Regions from separate parts of the Paenibacillus sp. FSL R7-0210 genome, predicted to be linked through region 2. Evidence: a T-box and tRNA genes for the amino acid it is inferred to sense, from the RefSeq annotation. Region 2 holds a T-box; the other holds one or more tRNA genes.
What was found. A T-box is a leader RNA that pairs with one kind of tRNA and senses whether it is charged. The one in region 2 lies ahead of argS (arginine--tRNA ligase domain-containing protein), so its partner is inferred to be a tRNA-Arg.
Positions count from the first base shown of each region.

Region 1 (4,420 bases), 6.0 Mb from region 2:
TGTGCGCGGCCTAATCAGCCTGCCCTGCCGTTACCACTTCACCCGGATAGTCATAAGCTATAGAAGGCAAGCAGCTTATAACGGGGAGGGGAAGGTTATGGTCTATGCTTATACAGCGATCGGGGATTCACTTACAACCGGCTTCGGGGCGCTGCCCGGGAACGGCTTCGTCCCCGTCTACCGGCGGATGGCGGAAGGGAGGCTGGGTACACCAGTGGTGCCGGCGAATCTTGGCGTCAACGGTCTGACCACCGGGGGGCTGAAGCAACGGCTGAGGAGCTCGAATGTCTACCGGGCGGCGGTGAAGGATGCGCAGATCATTACGCTGTCCATTGGCGGCAACGACTTGATTAAGGCAGCCCGGGCAGCCGGGCCCCGGCCCGGTGAATTCCAGGGCTTACTGCAGCAGGCGCTTAGGGACTGCAAGCGTAACTACAGCGACATCATGGGTAGCCTGACACAGCTCAAAGCAGGTTCCCGCAGCCCCTACATCATCCGGATGGTAGGCCTGTATAATCCCTACCCACAGGTGAATGAAGCAACAGAGTGGGTGCGGGAGTTCAACCGCTATGCAGCAGGCTACAGCAGCAATAACGTAGGGTTTGCTTCGGTATACCATGAATTTGCCGGTAACGAGCGGGGGCTGCTGTTCCTGGACCATATTCACCCGAACGGCAGAGGCTACCGCGTAATTGCAGGCAAGCTGGATGCCCTTGGGTACGGGAGCTTAAGGTAGGCAGCAATGGCTGGGCATAAGAAAGAGGCTGTAACGGGACCGGACCGGTCTGTTACAGCCTCTTTGTGTATTCATTGGAGCAGGTACTTATACGCCTGTTGGCAGAGTCTTCTCAATTACCTTGTCCACGATACCGTATTCAGCAGCGTCTGCAGCGCTCATGAAGTAGTCGCGGTCAGTATCCTTCTCGATCTTCTCCAGCGGCTGGCCTGTACGCTCGGACAAGATGCGGTTCAGCTTCTCACGCAGCTTGATGATGCGGCGGGCGCGGATCTCAATATCCGAAGCCTGCCCCTGCGCACCGCCTAGCGGCTGGTGAATCATGATCTCGCTGTTCGGCAGGGCGAAGCGCTTGCCCTTGGCGCCGGCGTTCAGCAGGAACGCTCCCATGGAAGCGGCCATACCTACACAGATGGTGGACACATCCGGCTTAATGTATTGCATTGTATCGAAGATGGCCATACCCGCTGTGATGGAACCGCCTGGGCTGTTCACATACAGGTGAATATCCTTATCCGGGTCCTCGGCAGCCAGGAAGAGCATTTGTGCGATGATGGAATTGGCAACCACGTCATTAACCTCCGTTCCAAGGAAAATGATGCGGTCCTTCAGCAGGCGGGAATAGATGTCATAAGCGCGCTCACCGCGGTTGCTCTGTTCTACTACCATAGGAATATAACTCACGTGGAAAACCTCCTTGAAATTGGTGCTTCGAATGTGTTCATTTTTTACTGTTACCGTATTAACCACATGATAAACAAATTCAAACAAAAAGTCAAAGAAAGTCAAACTTACTTTCAAAAAAAAGAGCCCTCAAGCGGCTCATTGGTTAAATATAATATAATCGGAACTAAATTATGTACAAGCTTGAAAAAAATGGCGCGCCCGCCAAGAATCGAACTTGGATCTCAGGCTTCGGAGGCCTACGTCATATCCATTGGACCACGGGCGCAACAGAAATTATTATAATATACTTCTCGGATAAAAGCAATGCGTATTAGGCATCCTGCGCAAAAATAGTTTTCTCTGCCTCCATTAATAGAGCCGGAGATGCACCTCCTGCCAGCGGCCTTCCGGACAAGCCCATGTATAAGATGAAAGCGGGCTGAGAATTATAGTCTCGGAACACTTGCACTTGGCGTCAGTTTTGGGTAGAATATGGGTGGGACTTAAAAAGTTAACCCGGGACATTTTGAGACCACGAACAAGGGATAAGAGAAAGACGAAGTTGCAGGAGTGAAAGCATGCGTAATCTATTGGAAATCCAAAAGCAGCTTCTGCCTGATCTCATGGAAACCCTTAAGAGACGGTATACGATTCTACATCAGATCATGCTGTCCGATATTATTGGGCGCAGGACGTTAGCCGCATCGCTTGATATGACCGAGCGGGTGCTGCGCGCCGAGACGGATCTTCTGAAATCGCAGGGGCTCATTGAGATCGAGAGCGTCGGTATGCGCATTAGCGATGCCGGTCGCAGACTGCTTGACCTGCTGGAGCCGGTCGCCAAGAGCCTATTCGGCCTGGATGATCTGGAAGAGAAAATTCGTACAACGTACGGTCTCACCAAAGTAATTGTGGTACCTGGCGATTGTGAGACATCGCCGTTCACCAAGCGTGAGCTGGGGCGCGCAGGCTCCAAGGCACTGCTCAGCGTACTGCGGAGTGACGATACGATTGCCGTCACAGGCGGATCAACACTGGCCGAGATGGCCGATCAGCTGACCCCGCCGCTATCCCTTTCCTATAAGAACGCCTGGGTTGTTCCGGCGCGCGGAGGACTGGGAGAGAGCATGGAGATACAGGCCAACACCATTGCTTCAACCATGGCCAAACGGATTGGCGCCAATTACCGTCTGCTGCATGTGCCCGATCTGCTTAGCGGAGACGCATATGAGTCGCTTGCGCAGGACTCCAATATTGGAGAGATTGTACAAATTATCCGCAGATCGCGTATTATTGTACATGGAATAGGCGACGCCATTGAAATGACCCACCGCCGCAAGCTGGACTCCGGGACGATCTCAGAGATTCAGAGCGAGGGAGCCGTAGCCGAGTCCTTCGGATACTATTTCAATGAGAATGGCGAAGTGGTTCATACGATGCGGACCATGGGGCTGCGCCTGGAAGACATTATCCGTACAGAAGTCGTTATCGGTATTGCCGGCGGCAAACGCAAGGCGAAGGCCATTCATGCGATGCTGCGGTTCGGGCAAGAGGATATTCTCGTCATCGACGAGGCGGCGGCTGTTGAAATCGGCAAGGAAATCGACACACAGCTACAAAAGGCCCTATAGATTCCATTAAATGGGGCGCGCGCAAAGGGTTTATGCATTATACTTAACATTGTTGTCTTGACGAGCCTCACGGCTTGTCTTGAATAAATAAAACGAACTCTAGGAGGAACTATTCAATGAGTGTAAAAGTTGGTATTAACGGTTTTGGACGTATTGGACGCCTTGCATTCCGCCGTATTCAAAATGTAGAAGGTATCGAAGTGGTAGCAATCAATGACTTGACTGACGCTAAGATGCTTGCTCATTTGCTTAAATATGATACAACTCAAGGTAAATTCCAGGGAGACGTTGAAGTTCATGACGGATTCTTCAAAGTAAACGGTAAAGATGTTAAGGTTCTGGCGAACCGCAACCCTGAAGAACTTCCTTGGGGAGAGCTTGGCGTTGATATCGTTCTGGAATGTACTGGTTTCTTCACAACTAAAGAAGCCGCTGAGAAGCACCTTAAAGGCGGAGCTAAGAAAGTAGTTATTTCCGCTCCAGCTACAGGCGACATGAAAACTGTTGTGTACAACGTTAACGATGACATCCTTGACGGTTCCGAAACAGTAATCTCCGGCGCATCTTGCACAACGAACTGCCTGGCTCCAATGGCCAAAGTCCTGAACGACAAGTTCGGTATCATCGAAGGCCTGATGACTACGATCCACGCTTACACAGGTGACCAGAACACTCTTGATGCTCCACACGCAAAAGGCGACTTCAGACGCGCCCGCGCTGCTGCTGAGAACATCATCCCTAACACTACCGGTGCTGCTAAAGCCATCGGCCTGGTTATTCCAGAACTGAAGGGCAAACTTGACGGTGCAGCACAACGTGTGCCTGTAGCTACAGGTTCCCTGACTGAGCTGGTTACTGTTCTGGATAAGAGCGTAACTGTTGAAGAAATCAATGCAGCCATGAAGGAAGCTTCTGACCCAGAAACTTACGGCTACACTGAAGACGAAATCGTATCTTCCGACATCAAGGGTATGACTTTCGGTTCCCTGTTCGATGCAACTCAGACAAAAGTACTGACTGTTGGCGACAAACAGCTGGTTAAAACTGTTGCTTGGTATGACAATGAAATGTCCTACACTGCACAGCTGGTTCGTACTTTGGAGAAATTCGCTAAGCTTGCTAAATAAGACCGATTTCATATAAGAAGTACAATAGAGCGGAAACAAGGAAAGTCTGTTTCCGCTCTTTCTAAATGAACTGGATTCGCGTGAAATGGCTTTGTGAAGGAACCAATTTTGGGTGTGGAGGAAATGTTAATCATGAACAAAAAAAGTGTCCGTGATGTAGAAGTAAAAGGCAAACGCGTATTCGTGCGTGTAGATTTCAATGTGCCAGTGGAAGACGGCAAGATCACTGATGATACCCGTATCCGCGAAACCCTTCCAAC
Region 1 is NZ_JBBPAR010000001.1:6,296,429-6,300,848, reverse strand. Features, by position in the region: gene MKY64_RS26535 (GDSL-type esterase/lipase family protein) at 98-736, shown strand; gene clpP (ATP-dependent Clp endopeptidase proteolytic subunit ClpP) at 824-1,420, opposite strand; tRNA gene MKY64_RS26525 (tRNA-Arg) at 1,614-1,688, opposite strand; gene MKY64_RS26520 (sugar-binding transcriptional regulator) at 1,981-3,033, shown strand; gene gap (type I glyceraldehyde-3-phosphate dehydrogenase) at 3,150-4,160, shown strand; gene MKY64_RS26510 (phosphoglycerate kinase) at 4,293-4,420, shown strand, end outside.
Region 1: it has a tRNA-Arg gene. The T-box ahead of argS (arginine--tRNA ligase domain-containing protein) is inferred to sense a tRNA for this amino acid. The anticodon was not compared.

Region 2 (4,420 bases):
GCTGAAGCGCTTCGCCCCGGAGATTAAGGCAGTCATTGCTGACGGCAACTCTGGTGAGCGCAGCCGGACCGTGCGGAACACGGCCGGGCATGATGTCATCATCACCTCGTACCCGCTGCTGCGCAGAGATGTGGATGAGTATGCCAAGCAGTCGTTCCATACGCTCATTCTGGATGAAGCGCAGATGATTAAGAATCACGAGACTCAGACTTCGCAAGCGGTCAGATTGCTTCAGGCCCGCTACCGCTTTGCGCTGACCGGTACGCCGGTGGAGAATGCACTGGAGGACCTGTGGTCGATCTTCAGTGTCGTTTTCCCTGGACTGTTCCCCGGAAAGAAGGCGTTCCATGACCTTCCCCGGGAGACGGTCGCCAGACGCGCCCGCCCCTTCCTGCTGCGCCGCCTGAAGAGCGATGTGCTGAAGGAGCTACCGGACAAAATCGAGTCCCTCCAGGCCTCCGAGCTGCTGCCGGAGCAGAAACGGCTCTATGTCGCCTACCTGGCCAGATTGCGCAAAGAAGCGCTTAAGCATCTGGACAGCGACAGCTTCGGGAACGGCCGGCTCAAGGTGCTGGCCGGACTGACTCGGCTGCGCCAGCTGTGCTGCCATCCCGCCCTGTTCGTGGACGGGTACACAGGAGGCTCCGGCAAATTCGAGCAGCTACTGGAGATTATCGACGAATGCCGGAGCTCCGGCAAACGGATGCTGATCTTCTCGCAGTTCACGCAGATGCTCGGCATGATCGGGCGCGAGCTGGCGCTGCTCGGGATTCCGCATTTCTATCTGGATGGACAGACCCCGGCCTCCCAGCGGGTTGAGCTCTGCAGCCGCTTCAATGAAGGCGAGCGCGACCTGTTCCTGATCTCGCTGAAGGCGGGCGGCACCGGCCTCAACCTGACCGGCGCCGATACGGTCATTCTCTATGACCTGTGGTGGAACCCTGCGGTCGAACAGCAGGCCGCCGACCGCGCCCACCGGATCGGGCAGAAAAAGATCGTACAGGTCATCCGCCTGGTAGCCCAGGGTACGGTGGAGGATAAGATGTACGAGCTGCAGCAGAAAAAGAAAAACCTGATTGACGAGGTGATCCAGCCGGGGCAGGAGGCGTTGTCGAGCCTGAGCGAGCATGATATACGTGAAATCCTCTCGATCTGAGTTGAACAACCTGTTGTAGCCCGTTCTGCTCTATTCGCAATATAAACAGGGACCTTCTGAGCGAGTAGCTCTGAAAGGTCCCTGTTTCATTTTACAACTGGCAAGTCCAGAATAATACCCTAACCCTCTATACGTCTGAGCTTAATTTCTCATGCGTCACTACACGGTGTGCATTCACCAGCTGGCCGGTTGATGTCTTGCCCCACACGGATATTCCAATCTCATCTTCGTCTACTTCTCCAGTGATGAACACAAATTCATAGGCATTCAGATCGGCAAAATAATCCCGGGTTACCACTTGATTCGGAGCAACATCAATCACCTCACTGACATACAGCGTTCTGGTAGCGCCCAGCACATATCCCTGAATACTAATAGAGGCGCTGCCTGGGGCATTCCGCTTCACTATTCTTACCGTCACCGTCTGCGTAGGTCTGACTCCCGAAACGGCATTGTTCTCTATCGGTCCTGTTGACAAAATCGCCATCCTGTCTCGTCCTCCCTTGAAGTTCTAGTGTCAAAGTACGATATATTCATATTCGGACTTTCCTGTAACGGTGTGGACACAGGCCTGAGCCTATTCACCAATGACCGCAGGCACGCATATTCTTGAATAAGGAAAGACCGCCCATGGGCCGCGCTTTCTGCATACGAACGCCGAACGGAAGAAGGGAGTCCCATGCCCCCTCCAGGAAAAGGAAAGAAGCCCGCCGCAAAAAAAACACCGTCCAGCTCCAAAACCCAGACACCTAAGGGGCTTGAATTCGCCGTAGCTGCACTTCTATTGACCGGCAAGCTGAAAGTAGACTCCATCCAGATGTACACGGACGCATCCATGTTCGTCAGTCTGGTGGGCAAATATAAAACCTTAAGTGATTTGAGCAATGACAATGTCGATAAGCTGGTCAGCTTCCTCGATAACAACAGCAGCCTTACGCTGAACGAGATCATGGCCGCTTTGAAAAAGAAAGCCGAAAACACCTGAACACATACGCAAGTGAAAGTGAGGGACGGGGCTATGGACAGTTTTGACGGAGAGGGATTTGCCGGTGGACTCCTGCTGGTCATTGTAATCATGCTGCTGATTTATGGATCAACGGACATCAAGAATCTGACAGGGGCGCCCAATGATGAGTAATTCTTAACCGGAGGACCCCTGCTGCTCAGCAATCTGCTCTTGCTTTCTTTCAGAATTTCGCTATACTGATACAAATCCATATTTAATCGATGACCGGGAGAGTAATGGTCTTATATCTAGTCCCCAGCGAGCCGGGTTAGTGGAAGCCGGTACAGATTAGAACCATGAAGCGCACCCGTGAGATGGACTTCTGAACCCTGAGAGTAGGAAGCCCCGGCTGAGGACCGTTAACCTGTAAGGTGGCTGAACTGTGAGGTTTAGCAACGAGAGTGGTACCGCGAGCGCACAAGCCTCGTCTCTTAGGAGATGAAGGCTTTTTTTGTCGTTATTTTATTCAGGAGGTTGTTATTCATGCCAATGCTAAGTGAGCTAATCCAAGAAAGCCTGAAGCAGTCTGTTCACAAAATCGCGCTAACTCTGAGCGTGCCCGCCATCGCTGAAATGAATGTTGCCCTGGAGCAGCCGGCGAGTGCCGACCACGGGGATTATTCCAGCAATATCGCCATGCAGCTCGCCCGCCCCCTGCGCAAAGCTCCCCTGGCTATCGCCGGGCTGATCGTTGCCGAGCTTGAAGCTTCGGGCTCTGTTCACGGACTGGTGCTGAGAACCGAGGTCGCCGGTCCGGGGTTTATTAATATGTACCTGGATTGGCAGGCCTGGGCACGGTCGAAGGGGAGTTTCACGCTGCCTCAGCATGCAGGAGGGTCGAAAGTGATTGTAGAGCATACCTCGGTCAATCCGAATAAAAGTATGCATATAGGCCACCTGAGAAACTCTTGTATCGGGGATGCACTGGTGAGAGTACTGCGGGCGACTGGCCATACCGTTGAGGTGCACAACTACGTCGATGATCTCGGCAATCAGCTGGCAGACACCGTAGCCGGTCTGCTGAATGTTCCGCTGGCGGGAGCCCATGTCCGGTTCGGGGACTATTGCTGGGACATCTATGCCGAGATTAACAAAACGTACGCGCAGCAGCCCGAGATGGTGCAGAAGCGGACCGAGATTCTTCATGCGCTGGAGGAAGGCCACGGCAACACCGCCTGGATTGGCAACCTCGTCGCCGGGCAGATCGTGAAAGAGCATGTGGAGGAGATGCGGGGGTTCGGCATTGACTACGATCTGCTGGTGTGGGAGAGCAACATTCTGAAGGAGGGCTTCTGGGCCTCGGCATTCGAGCTTCTGTCGCAGACGGAGATCTTCGTGCAGGAGACGGAAGGCAAGCTGGCAGGCTGCTGGATTCTGAAGCAACCCGCTGAAGACGCTACACCAGACACGCTGGAGGAGCATCAGAAGGATAAGGTGCTGGTTCGCTCGAACGGAATTTTGACCTATACCGCCAAGGACATCGCCTATCATCTGTGGAAGTTCGGACTGCTGGAGAAGGACTTTAGCTACAGCGAATTTCAGAGCGGACTGTGGACGACCGGCTTGAGCGGACAGGCTCTGCCTTTTGGACGGGCGGACCAGGTCGTGAACGTCATCGATTACCGGCAGGAATATCCGCAGCAGATGGTCAAGCAGGCGCTCAAGGCATTGGGATTCGGTGCGCAGGCAGACGCGCTGCATCATGTCAGCTATGGGGTGGTCTCGCTGAGTCCCGCTTCTGCGGCCGGGCTCGGCATTGATACCTCCAGCGGCAAAAGCTCCTACGCCATGTCCGGTCGCCAGGGAGTCGGCATTAAGGTAACCGAGCTGGTCCGGCTCATGGAAGACATGATTGAATCCACCCGTTCGGACAAAAACGGCCTGTCCAGCCGGCTCATCGCCACCGCTGCCATCCGTTACTACCTGCTGCGCTTCAATCTGGGCACCGAGATTGTGTTCGACTTCAAGCAGGCAATGGAAATCTCCGGCAACACCGGCGTCTACCTGATGTACGCCTATGCCCGGGCGCAGCGCGTGCTTAGTAAGGCCGCTGCGGCAGGTGGCGGGAGCGGTGTTAGCGGGTCTGGCGCTAGCGAGTCCGGTGTGGGCGAGTTCGGCGCTAGCGAGTCTGACGTTGACGGGTCCGGCGTTGACGAGTCCGGCGTTGACGAGTCTGGCGTTGGCGAGTCTGGCGTTGGCGAGCACGGTGTTGGCGAGTCTGGCGTTGGCGAGTCTGGCGTTGGCGAGTACGGTGTGGG
Region 2 is NZ_JBBPAR010000001.1:279,474-283,893, reverse strand. Features, by position in the region: gene MKY64_RS01330 (DEAD/DEAH box helicase) at 1-1,156, shown strand, start outside; gene MKY64_RS01325 (hypothetical protein) at 1,284-1,643, opposite strand; gene MKY64_RS01320 (hypothetical protein) at 1,836-2,141, shown strand; T-box leader at 2,375-2,597, shown strand; partial or broken gene argS (arginine--tRNA ligase domain-containing protein) at 2,652-4,220, shown strand.